DNA from 4 places in the Paenibacillus sp. FSL R5-0517 genome. Region 1 is predicted to be linked to each of the others. Evidence: predicted binding sites of a transcription regulator. Region 1 holds the regulator's gene; each other region holds the start of a gene.
The links. Region 1 encodes Rex, which represses fermentation and respiration genes when NADH is low (regulators of the CRP and FNR family bind a similar motif). Its sites were predicted from a motif close to TTGTGAAATATTTCACAA; they were not measured.

Region 2: the regulator Rex is predicted to act here: its motif matches at 2,028-2,045, upstream of adhE (bifunctional acetaldehyde-CoA/alcohol dehydrogenase).
Region 3: the regulator Rex is predicted to act here: its motif matches at 1,556-1,573, upstream of MKX40_RS28325 (formate/nitrite transporter family protein).
Region 4: the regulator Rex is predicted to act here: its motif matches at 1,633-1,650, upstream of nirB (nitrite reductase large subunit NirB).

The regions. Positions count from the first base shown of each region.
Region 1 covers NZ_CP150235.1:4,342,834-4,346,051, reverse strand. Annotated here, with positions in the region: gene dinG (ATP-dependent DNA helicase DinG) at 1-911, shown strand, start outside; gene MKX40_RS19205 (redox-sensing transcriptional repressor Rex) at 1,131-1,784, shown strand; gene MKX40_RS19200 (amidohydrolase) at 1,771-3,075, shown strand; gene MKX40_RS19195 (DUF5590 domain-containing protein) at 3,115-3,218, shown strand, end outside.
Region 2 covers NZ_CP150235.1:4,573,080-4,576,297, forward strand. Annotated here, with positions in the region: gene adhE (bifunctional acetaldehyde-CoA/alcohol dehydrogenase) at 1-1,947, opposite strand, end outside; gene MKX40_RS20335 (Crp/Fnr family transcriptional regulator) at 2,378-3,094, shown strand; gene MKX40_RS20340 (hypothetical protein) at 3,182-3,218, opposite strand, start outside.
Region 3 covers NZ_CP150235.1:6,336,520-6,339,737, reverse strand. Annotated here, with positions in the region: gene MKX40_RS28330 (FAD-dependent oxidoreductase) at 1-1,308, shown strand, start outside; gene MKX40_RS28325 (formate/nitrite transporter family protein) at 1,681-2,532, shown strand; gene MKX40_RS28320 (molybdopterin oxidoreductase family protein) at 2,973-3,218, shown strand, end outside.
Region 4 covers NZ_CP150235.1:4,943,400-4,946,617, forward strand. Annotated here, with positions in the region: gene MKX40_RS22000 (M42 family metallopeptidase) at 1-9, shown strand, start outside; gene MKX40_RS22005 (hypothetical protein) at 190-513, shown strand; gene MKX40_RS22010 (metal-dependent hydrolase) at 756-1,463, opposite strand; gene nirB (nitrite reductase large subunit NirB) at 1,740-3,218, shown strand, end outside.

The sequences.
Region 1 (3,218 bases):
GGATGGAAGCCAGCGGTCAGTTCCGCAGTAAATCTCTTCAACTGTACGCCGTACCTGTCGATGTCAGTGCACAACTGAAGGATTTGTTCTTTGATAAAAAGAAAAGTGTTGTGCTTACATCGGCTACGCTCTCTGTAGATAAGTCATTCCAGTTCATGATTGAGCAGCTTGGCTTACAGGAAGCCTCTGAGAATAATCGGCTGTTAACGTCGATGCTGCCATCACCTTTTAATTATCGTGATCAGGCACTTCTAGTGATTCCGCGTGATTTCCCAAGTGTGAAAGGCAGTGTGGGTGATGCGCACTTTGTCAATATGCTGGTGCAATCACTCGCAGAGACCGCAATTGCCACGCGTGGACGCATGATGGTTCTGTTTACTTCATACAAGATGCTTCGACAGGTCTATGATCCGCTGAAGGAGGCACTGTCTGGTAACGACATCTCGTTGTTGGGTCAAGGTGTGGACAGTGGAAGCCGCTCCAAGTTAACTCGCAGGTTCCAGGATGCCAAAGCTACGGTACTCTTGGGCACAAGCAGCTTCTGGGAGGGTGTAGATATCCCGGGAGAAGCACTGACCTGTCTCGCTATTGTGCGTCTGCCTTTCCAGCCGCCGAATCATCCGTTGGTTGAAGCCAAGAGTGAATTGCTCCAGGAGCAAAAGAAAAATCCATTCATGAAACTGTCTGTGCCGCAAGCGGTCATTCGTTTCAAGCAAGGATTTGGCCGATTGGTGCGAACAGCGAAGGACAGAGGTATTGTCATTGTTTATGATACACGTGTGATCGAAGCGTACTATGGCAAATTCTTTTTATATTCATTACCTGGTCCCAAAATGGAGCATATGCTCACGGAGCAGATGGTTCCACGGATTACCGAGTGGTTAGAAAAACCAGTTAATGAACAAGAATAATGGTTGATTTTGTTTGTTATATCATTGCATGACACTATCGTTTGGCGTTAAACTTTATTAGATATTTCCGTATCCGATTAAAGCAGTTGCACGTAAGAACTTATAACCTAAATTACAAAGAGCATTCTGTATAAAATGTCACGTCTATCTTTGAGTTTATACAGAATGCTCATCTTTTCATCTATTATTTTATCGTGGCATTGGTAAGGGGGAGCAAGAATGAAATCGGATAAAATTTCGGAAGCGGTGGTACGACGTCTGCCTGTATACTTGCGCTATTTGAACGAGTTACATCAGCGTGAGGTGGCTACTGTTTCTTCTCAAGAACTTGGACAGAGGCTGGATCTGAATCCGGCCCAAATTCGAAAAGACCTGGCTTACTTCGGTGATTTTGGTCGAAAAGGGATCGGGTATGATGTATCCTATTTGATCGAGAAAATTCGTCACATTCTCAAAATTGATCAGCAAATTAATGTAGCTTTGGTAGGTGCGGGTAACCTGGGACAGGCCTTGTCCAACTACAACGCATATCTGAAAGACAACATGAAGATTGTTGCTGTATTCGATGCATATGGACCGAAGATTGGTAGTCAAATCAACAGTTTGACGGTAAAACCAATGAATGAATTAACGGAAGCGGTTAAGACAGATAACATCCGCATCGGAATTATTACCGTTCCGGATACGGAAGCTCAAAATGTAGCCGATCAACTTATTGAGTCGGGAATCGAAGCGATTCTTAATTTTGCACCAACCATTCTAAAAACACCGCCACATATCCGCATTCACCATGCTGACTTTACAACGGATCTGCTTAGTTTGGCCTATTACTTGGAGACTGGAAAGGACGACGAGGAAGATGACAACAAATAGATGGGTAATTCACAACGGCAAATTTGCCGTTAATGAAGGCACTACATGGAACGTGGTTCATGGATACATGGTTGTCGAGAATGACAAGATTGTGCATATTGGTGAGACATTGCCGGATGGAGACGAAAATTGTACCAAAGTGGATGGAAAAGGATTGTTCTTCCTGCCGGGTCTGATCAATACGCATGGTCATGCAGCGATGTCGTTGCTTAGAGGACACGGGGACGATCTTGCGTTACAAGTATGGTTGCAGGAAAAAATGTGGCCGATGGAAGCAAAAATGACTTCTCAAGACGTATATTGGGGAACTTCGCTATCCGTGCTTGAAATGTTGAAAGGCGGAACTACAGCTTTCCTGGACATGTATGATCACATGGATCAGGTTGCCAAAGTTGTGGAACAATCCGGCGTTAGAGCAGCACTTGCACGTGGTGTAATCGGGCTGTGCTCGGAAGAAGAGCAATTGCGGAAGCTGGAGGAGTCGGCAGCGTTTGCGCGTGAGTGGAATGGACAGGCAGATGGTCGCATCACAACCGTAATCTCGCCACACGCACCATATACATGCCCTCCTGACTACATAGAGAAGCTTGTACAGGTCGCAAATGATCTTAACCTTCCTCTGCATACACATATGTCGGAAACGCTTCGTGAAGTGGAGCAGAACGTTACAGACTATGGACTGCGTCCTGTGGCACATCTGGAGAAACTGGGCTTTTTCTCCCGTCCATCCCTGGTAGCACATGCGGTGCATCTAAATGATGAAGAGATTGAAATTTTGGCCCGCCATGATGTGGCTGTATCCCATAACCCGGGAAGTAACCTGAAACTCGCTTCCGGTGTTGCGCGGGTACCTGCATTACTGAAAGCAGGAGTTACCGTGTCACTCGGAACCGACGGACCGGCAAGCAACAACAACCTGGATATGTTTGAAGAAATGAGACTGGCTGCATTGATCCACAAAGGTGTGTCTGGTGATCCGACTGCCGTGCCAGCGGGCGAAGCGTTACTACTCGGAACTTCATATGGTGCTAAATCCATCTTCCTGAACAATACCGGTGCGCTTCAGGTAGGCATGAAGGCTGATTTCATCGCCCTGGACATTGAACAGGCACACTTCTACCCACATACAGACCTGATCTCGCATACGATTTATTCAGCCTCTGCCAAAGATGTGGAGCACGTATGGGTAGATGGGAAACAAGTGGTTAAACATGGCGAATGTCTGACGCTGGATGAAGAACGCATTTTGCGTGAGTCTCAATTGGCATTTGATGGTTTGCTTGCTCGTTAATTGCATTGCGGAGCATCATAGGGAAAGGAAGTTCGGCTTTTGAAGAAAAAAAAGAAGTGGATATGGATTTCGCTGCTTGCACTGGTTCTGATTCTGTTTGGACTTCAGCGTTATTACGTGTATGTCACACAGGACCAGCGTAA
Region 2 (3,218 bases), 230 kb from region 1:
AGAGTATACGAATTCCGGATCGACAATCGCTACGTCTGGTGTCAGCTCATAGTCGGCCAATGGATATTTAGTATTCCCTTGATTTTTATCTGTGATAACCGCGAACGATGTTACTTCAGAACCTGTACCGGATGTCGTTGGAATCGCTACAAATTTCGCTTTTACGCCGAGACGTGGATATTTATAGATCCGTTTGCGGATATCCATGAATTTTTGTTTCAGATCGTTAAAGTCCGTGTCCGGATATTCATAGAACAACCACATGGCTTTCGCAGCATCCATCGGTGATCCCCCGCCGAGTGCGATAATGCAATCTGGCTGGAAGCGGCGCATCATTTCGGTTCCGCGATCTACCGTTGTTGTGGATGGATCTGGCTCCACATCAGAGAATACTTCGATTGCTACCGGCATTTGGCGTTGACGCAGATAGTGTTCTACCTTTTCAACATATCCCAGTTTCACCATCATGGCATCCGTAATAATCGCCACACGTGTGATGTCAGGCATTTTGGCAAGATACTGTGTTGCCCCTTTTTCGAAGTAGACTTTGTTCGGCACTTTGAACCATTGCATATTCACGGTACGGCGAGCCACCCTTTTCACATTGATTAAGTTCACAGCGGTTACGTTGGAAGAAGTCGAGTTACGTCCATATGATCCGCATCCCAGTGTCAATGATGGCATATTCGTGTTGTAGATATCCCCGATGGCACCATGTGTAGATGGTGAATTCACAATGATCCGTCCAGTTTGCAGACGATCTGCGAATTTGCCAATCACTTCTTCATTTGTGGAGTGGATCACCGAGGAGTGCCCCATGCCGCCAAAAGCAACCACTTCTGCTGCACGCTCAATGCCCTCTGCTGCTGTTTTGACTTTGTAACAAGCGAGTACCGGACTTAATTTCTCTGCCGACAATGGGAATTTGGTACCTACCCCTTCAATCTCGGCTACAAGAATTTTGGTGCCTGCAGGAACTTCAATTCCGCACAACTTCGCAATGCTCACCGCAGATTGACCCACAATCGCCGGGTTCACCGCACATTTCTCGGCATTAATTGCACCTGCTGTCAATTTTGCTGCTTCATCTTTGTTAACAAAGTAACAGCCATTCGCGATCATTTTTTTCTTCACTTGATCAAAGATCGGTTCTTCAATGATGACCGCTTGCTCGGAAGCACAGATCATGCCGTTGTCGAAGGACTTGGACAGGATCAAATCCGTCACTGCTTGATTGATATCCGCGCTTTTCTCGATAAAGCAAGGAACGTTACCCGGTCCTACGCCCAGTGCGGGTTTACCACAGCTGTACGCTGCACGTACCATGCCTGATCCGCCTGTTGCCAGAATGAGAGCCACATCATTGTGATTCATCAGTTCGTTCGTACGATCCATGGAAGGATCATCAATCCATTGGATACAATCTGCTGGAGCACCATGCTTCACCGCTGCATCCCGCAGGATTTTGGCAGCTTCGCGGCTACAATTCTGTGCAGATGGGTGGAAACCAAAGATAATCGGGTTACGCGTCTTGATGGAGATCAGTGCTTTAAACATCGTTGTTGATGTTGGATTCGTGACGGGTGTAATCCCCATAATAATACCGACCGGCTCCGCGATTTTCTGGAAGCTCTCATACTCGTTATCTTCAATTACACCTACGGTTTTGTCATACTTGATGCTGTGGTAGACATATTCTGTTGCAAATATATTTTTGGTGATTTTATCCTCATATACTCCGCGGCCTGTTTCTTCTACGGCCATCTTGGCGAGCATCATGTGTTTATCCAGACCCGCAAGCGCCATCGCTTGCACAATCCGGTCAATCTGCATCTGATCCATCTTCATGAATGCGGCGTGTGCTTTATTCGCTTTGTCGATTAACGTTTGAATATACTGACCTGCTGTCGGTTCTTTTGCTGGGGCGACCTCGTTCTTTACAGCCATCTCCCTCATCCTCCTAAAGGTTCGTATTGGTTTGTCTCTCTTCTTTACATTCACATCGTAACATGACCATAAACTTAATTATGTGATTTTTTTCACAAAGTATAACAAATTTAATTTAAGTTTTGTAGTGTCCTTCATCCAACCATTTTCACTTCCTATTTAAAGTATAGGGCTGTAAAAATCATGTTCTCCAATAAAAGTGAATTTAATCACAATGTTTGAAATTTCGTCATTTTTGCCCCCTTTCCTTCCCCCTCAAACGGTAAGATTAGGTATATACTGAACTTAAAAATTGAACCACCGCAATTTGTACCGTCCTTCCTCCCGGCCGAGATGACCCTGATCAGGACGGCAACGGTTTGCGGCAAACCTCGGAGGCTACTGCAAGCTACAGGAGTCCATCCGACGGACACAAAGGGGAGATAGACTTATGTTAGAACTAACAACTGTACTGGAAAAACGCGGCAATACGAACTGTTTCTCGGAAGCGAATTTCAACCATCTGCTGGTTACCATGAAAGATAGAACCTATCCGGAAGGTACACATCTGTACTGGGAAGGAGACGTCTCTGACAAACTTTATTATATGAAACGGGGCCGTGCCCAGATCACCAAATCCACGGATGAAGGCAAGGAACTAATCATGTACATGTATCAGTCCGGTGATATGATTGGGCAGGCTGATCCCTTCTTCGGCTCGAAACACACCTTCTCAGCGGAAGTACTGGAGGATAGTGAGATCGGTGTACTGGAGCATAAGGACCTGGAGATGCTAATCTGCCAGCATTGTGACTTCGCGATCGACTTTATGAAATGGATGGGCATCCACCACCGGTTGACACAGACGAAGTTCCGGGATCTCATGTTATATGGCAAACCAGGTGCGCTTTGCTCCACCCTCATTCGATTGTCGAATTCGTATGGTGAGCCTCATGGAGAGCATGTCATTATTCATAAAAAAATTACCCACACGGACCTGTCCAATATGATTGGAGCTACCCGTGAAAGTGTAAACCGCATGTTAAGCGATCTGCGCAAGAAAGATGCGATCGAATATGACAATGGCATGATCGTCATCAAAGATCTGAAGATGCTGCAAGGGATCTGTCACTGTGAACTTTGCCCGAACGAGATCTGTCGTATTTAATAATTGACTATGCTAATCGAATGTTGCTTATAATTTTAATGAAAAAAGCCCATTTCTCCTAAATAGAGATTGGGCTTCTTGGTATGCTTAGGATGCATTGGTCAATTCAAGCTTCACCGCATCA
Region 3 (3,218 bases), 2.0 Mb from region 1:
ACCGCTAAATTGTACCCGGATGCTACCATCACCGTGTATGAGCGCAATGACAACATCTCCTTCCTATCTTGTGGCATTGCGCTCTACGTAGGTGGGGTTGTGAAAGATCCTGACGGCTTGTTCTATTCTTCGCCTAATCAGTTGGCAGAGCTTGGTGTTGAGACCAAGATGCTTCATGAAGTTACAGCAGTTGATGCCAAAGGCCATACCCTTCAGGCTAAAAACCTGCAAACCGGGGAAGAATTTGAAGATACGTTTGACAAACTGATCGTGACCACTGGTTCATGGCCTGTCGTTCCGAAGCTTGAAGGCATTGAGATGGACAACATTTTACTTTGCAAAAACTACAATCATTCCAACACAATTATTGAAAAAGCCAAAGATGCCAAACGTGTTACCGTTGTAGGTGCCGGATATATCGGCGTTGAATTGGTGGAAGCTTTCCAGATGAATGGCAAGGAAGTTACCCTGATCGACAGTGTGGACCGGATTTTGAACAAATACCTGGATCCTGAGTTCACAGATGCAATTGAAGATACGCTGACTGGACGCGGCATCAAGCTGGCTCTTGGTCAAACGGTACAGAAGTTTACTGGAGAGAATGGCAAAGTGACCAAGGTGATCACGTCCAAAGGAGAGTTCGAAACCGATCTGGTGATTCTATGCATTGGTTTCCGTCCAAATACCGAGCTGCTCAAAGGCCAAGTGGATATGCTGCCAAACGGCGCAATCATCGTGGATAAATATATGCAAACGAGTCAAAAAGACGTCTTCGCTGCGGGTGACAGCTGTGCTATTCATTACAACCCGACAGGCAAAGCATCTTACATTCCACTGGCAACCAACGCCGTGCGGATGGGTACACTTGTAGCCCGTAACCTGGTTCGTCCTACGACACCGTATATGGGTACACAAGGAACATCGGGTATCAAAATATATGAGCAAAATATTGCTGGTACGGGGATGACGGAAACGTCTGCTGCTGACGAAGGTCTGATTGTGGAGTCGGTAGTACTGGAAGACAGCTATCGTCCGGAGTTCATGCCAACGGCGGAGAAACTGTTGCTCAAAGTGGTATATGAGCAGGCTACTCGTCGGATCGTTGGAGCACAGGTGATGTCTCAGGTTGATCTGACCCAATCGATTAATACGATCTCGGTCTGCATCCAAAACAATATGACCGTAGATGAGCTGGCCTTCATCGACTTCTTCTTCCAGCCACACTACAACAAACCGTGGAACTTCCTGAACACGGCGGGTCTGCAAGCACTGCCTCCAATAGAAGTAAAAGCACCAGCAATGGTGTAAGCAAGCAGAATCCATGCTAAGCAGTGAGCATGACAGACGACATACGAAGATAAGTCAGGGTTGTCCGAAAATGCGACATGTACAATAACTGCCGAGCTTACGAAGCAAGGCAGACGATCATAAAGGAAAAGGAAGACTGGCGAGTATATCGTCAGTCTTTTTGTGATTTTTTTTAAAAAATAGACCTTAATATACTCTTGCTGTCATAACTTCGAAGACGATCTTAAAAGCATATTTTTAAATTACATTGTGATAATTTGCACAAAGTTTCGTGCTAGACCCATATACAATTGAGATATGGCATTCAACGTATCAACAAAGAAGTTCAGGTGTTTTATTCCACGAAGAACAATGAAGGAGAGGATGAATGATATGGCAGCAAAAACACCTCTTGAGGTTGCTCAATATACGGCGCAAACAGGCATGAAGAAGGCTCAAAATCCGGTGTCTTCTGTACTGGTGCTTAGTTTTCTGGCAGGTGCTTTTATTGCGCTGGGTTTTCTACTGGATATTCGGGTGATTGCATCTGCGCCGGCAGAGTGGGGAAGCTTGGTTAATCTGATCGGTGCGGCGGTGTTCCCGGTTGGATTGATGCTAGTACTCATAGGTGGTGGAGAGCTGCTGACAGGTAACATGATGGCTGTTCCGCTCGCGACGATTGCTCGAAAGTTATCCGTAGGTAGCATGTTGAAAAATCTAACATTAGTGACGATTGGTAACTTTGTTGGAGCTTTGTTTGTCGCGTACGCGTTTGGACATGTGCTTGGTCTGACTGGAGAGGGGGTATATCTGGCTAAAGTGGTGGATATGGCTGGTCACAAGTTGCATGACGGATTCCTGCAGGCTTTTATCTCCGGTATCGGCTGTAACTGGTTGGTCGCGTTGGCCGTGTGGCTATCTTATGCATCGGATACGATGAGTGGCAAGGTACTGGGCATTTGGTTTCCAACGATGGCGTTTGTGGCCATTGGATTCCAGCACGTTGTGGCTAATATGTTCCTTATCCCTGCGGCAATCTTTGAAGGGCATTATTCGTGGGGCCAATATGTAATGAATTTCATTCCGGTATGGCTTGGGAATCTGACTGGAGGTGCTCTGTTTGTAGCTGCAGCCTATTGGGTGGTGTACCTGCGCCAAGCTGAGCCTAAAGTGAAACCAGAGGTAGCGACGTCAATTGAACCTGTGGAGACGGAGGCTAGAGTGATGTTGAGCAAGCAGGCGTAGCGGAATAACATTACAATGCACGACCCGAAACTTGTGCTTCATATCACTTAGAAGTGAAGAGGATTCTGATCTTGCTCCGTTTCATGGCGAAGATGCTGTGAAGGAGCAGGTCGGAGTCTTTTTTGTGGTGTCTTTGTTCGATTTTAACGCAAAATAAATTCGCCATGAAAAGGTTCGGGGGAACGAAACCTGTTCATGGCGAATTTCGGGAGTGGTCCATGATATGGCATGAGGAGGAAGTGGGGAAACACTAGCCTAATGCCTTGTTTTTAATTTACCCCTGAATTCTGAAGTTGAATCAATTGGCATAACATTTTTTTAAAAATATTTTGAAGCCGCTATAGCGGTGAATATGAAGCAAAAAAATACTGCTCTCTTTACGTGATAACCTCGAAGAAGATATGATATAGGGATAGCTTTTGAAGAGGGGGAGCCATACGATGATCGATCAGGAGAATGGGGTATTTGCAGCGGTATGCCCGCTCGATTGTCCAGACACTTGTGGTCTGTTACTACATAAAGAGAACGGTAAAATTGTGAAGGTGGCAGGCAATCCGGACCATCCGATAACCAAGGGTGCCATTTGTAATAAAGTTAGAAATATGACGGAGCGGGTATATCACCCCGAGCGTCTGCAATATCCGATGAGACGTGTTGGAGCCAAGGGTGAAGGCAAGTTCGAACGA
Region 4 (3,218 bases), 600 kb from region 1:
AACGCGTAGTTCAGTTACATGGAAAACACTTAAATAATTATGCCTGAAAGAGATGTCCCGTCAGACCGGGATGTCTCTTTTTTTGGTTTAATCAACTAGATTAATAGGTCGAACATTATGGAGAATGCCACATAAGATATACGATAATGGAAGATCAATAACCAAACACCAACCAGTGGGGGACCTGTTATGGCAGTGGGAAGAAACGGAAAATCGAATAAAGGTTCTAACAAAAAACCAAACGCTGCTAATACCCTCCTTAATGGAAACCTCAAGGGAAAAAATCTCGAATTGATTGTAGCAGCGCTATTGGTGAGCGGAAAGTTGAGAGTGGATGCTGTCACGTTGTTTCGTGAGGCTACATTGGTTGTGGAATTGGTTGGTCAATATAAAACACTTCAAAAGGTCACACCCTCCAATTCAGACAAACTGGTACAATTCCTGGATGAAACCGGCGGCGATATGACGCTGAATGATGTTATACAGGCATTTCAACAGAGAATCAATTCCTAATCGCCAAGAAATGAGGTGGACATCATGTCCGAGTTTGACGGAACCGGGTTTGCCGAACTGTTAATTGTGCTTATTCTTGTTGTTTTATTTGTTTATGGCTCTACTGACATCGGAACACTCACTGGCTCACCTACTTCAACCTGATCTTATTGTAAGTCCTAACAGTAAAAATCGCAGCATCTGGAGAAAATGAACACATCAAAATGCCAATCCGATTCACCGGACTGGCATTTTATGTATCATTACAGAAATAATGGCGAGAACGCAAACCACGCCAAAATAAGGGTAAGCACAATGCAGACATTCTCTACAACGGCTCCATGTTTGGTTCCTGTGCTCATCAGATTGGCTCGTATGCGCCACTTGAGCGGTGGTAACGGACGAATGCCACGATTGGTTAATGAATCGGCCAACAGGTGCATGGCATACGCCGTACCTCCTGCTACCCAGATTTCCGGCCCCTGCTGTTGCGAGGTGCTGTAAAGTAAACCAGCCCAGACCGCAGTTCCATACAAGGTATGCGTCAACCCCCTATGCGTTAGTGTGGTGCACAGCATAAGCAGGCTGCCTGCAATCAGATTCCACGGAGCAAATGCGTGGCCGTAGAACACCAGGCCGAGTCCAATGGTGAACATCAACACTTTGCGAAGAGAACGCGAAGGCAGGAATGACACGAGTGCAATGAGAATTGCAAGCAGCAGGTTCCATGGTTTGGCATGAACATAGAAGTACACAAACACAGCTGTCGGCAAAAGAACGGTCTGTAACAGCCTGATGAGACTGTTAGGCAAGGCTCTCGATACCAGCAGCGAATTCGGCTCATCGATGTCAGGCAATAACGAACCAATCAGAGCAACCGTAACTGCGGGTGCAGTCACCGGCATACCAGCCAATTGAAGTACAGATAGCGAAACGCCTGTCCCGATAATCAGGTGGGATCTTCCCATCATGATGCAAAAACGTCCTTTCGAAGAAATAGGGAACATACATAGCCCACTTTTGATAGTACAACGAAACCAAAACAAGAACAATAGTTCGTATTTCTTATTTATATAAAAATAAATATCACTTTCTGTGATGGGGCTCACACTATTAAATTTATGACTCTTCTATCTTTATTAGTGAATTAAATCACATAAATTATCGTCAACACCTTGTATAATTTCAAATATAAACCACTAAAATTGCAGGTAATGTACAGCGTCTATTCAAGGAGGCATACACACATGAACGGAAAAAAAGAGAAACTCGTTATCATTGGTAACGGTATGGCAGGAATCAGTACCGTCGAACAAATTTTGAAATTAACTACGCGATTTGATATTACCGTTTTTGGCACAGAGCCCTATCCTAACTACAACCGCATTATGTTGTCATATGTACTGGAAGGCAGTAAAACACTGGATGACATCGTGCTGAATGATCTCCACTGGTATGAAGATTATGGTATTACACTCCATACTGGAACAACTGTAGCCCGAATTGATTCGGATACACTTGAGGTCATTACGGAGGATGGAACTCGCTTTCCTTATGACAAAATTATCATTGCAACAGGCTCCAACTCCTTCATTCTCCCCGTACCGGGGCATGACAAAGAAGGTGTCGTTGGTTTCCGTGATATCGCCGATTGTAACGTCATGCTCGACGCTGCTAAACAGTACAAACGAGCGGCCGTGATCGGGGGCGGACTGCTGGGTCTTGAAGCGGCCAAAGGTCTGGTACAACTTGGCATGGAGGTTACCGTAGTACATCTGATGGAAGATCTGATGGAGCGTCAGCTTGATCCGCAAGCTTCAGCCATGTTAAAGGCAGAATTGGAGCGTCAGGGTATCCGGTTCAAAATGGGCGCACAGACTTCCGAACTGCTTGGCGGTGAACGGGTTGAAGGCATTCGTTTTGCCGATGATTCCGTACTGAATGTTGACTTCGTGGTCATGGCTGTAGGGATCAAACCGAATACAGCTGTAGCCCGTGAAAGCGGTATGGAAGTGAACCGGGGTATTGTTGTGAATGACTACATGCAGACTTCCCTTGAGAATGTCTATTCGGTTGGGGAATGTACAGAGCACCGAGGGGTATGCTACGGCCTCGTTGCCCCATTGTTCGAGCAAGGCATGATTCTCGCGAAACATATCTGCGGTGTGGAGACCGCTCCGTATGAAGGCTCTGTAGTATCAACGAAATTGAAAATTTCGGGTGTGGACGTCTTTTCAACTGGTGAATTCATCGACAGTCCGGAGCACACCGTCATTTCGCATAAAGACGACTGGAAACGGACCTACAAAAAAATTCTGCTCCGCGATAATAAAATGGTTGGTGCTGTTCTATTCGGTGACATTACGGATTCTGCCGAATTGCAGAAGTTAATCAAACATCAGACTGAAATGACTGAAGAACTGTATAGCTCACTCATGGGTACAGGTTGCGGCGGTCATAAGAAAACAACCTCTGTTGAAACGATGCCCGAAGACGAAATCGTCTGTGGATGTAACGGGGTCACTAAAGGAACGATTGTTGATGTCATTACCAACCAGGGCCTCACTACTGTAGATGAAATCAAAGCCTGTACGGGTGCAACACGCTCTTGCGGTGGATGTAAGCCGGTTGTGGAACAGATTCTGCAATATGTGCTTGGAGACAGCTTCAGCAGTGGAGCCAAACAGGGCATATGCGGATGTACTTCCATGGGACGGGATGAGATT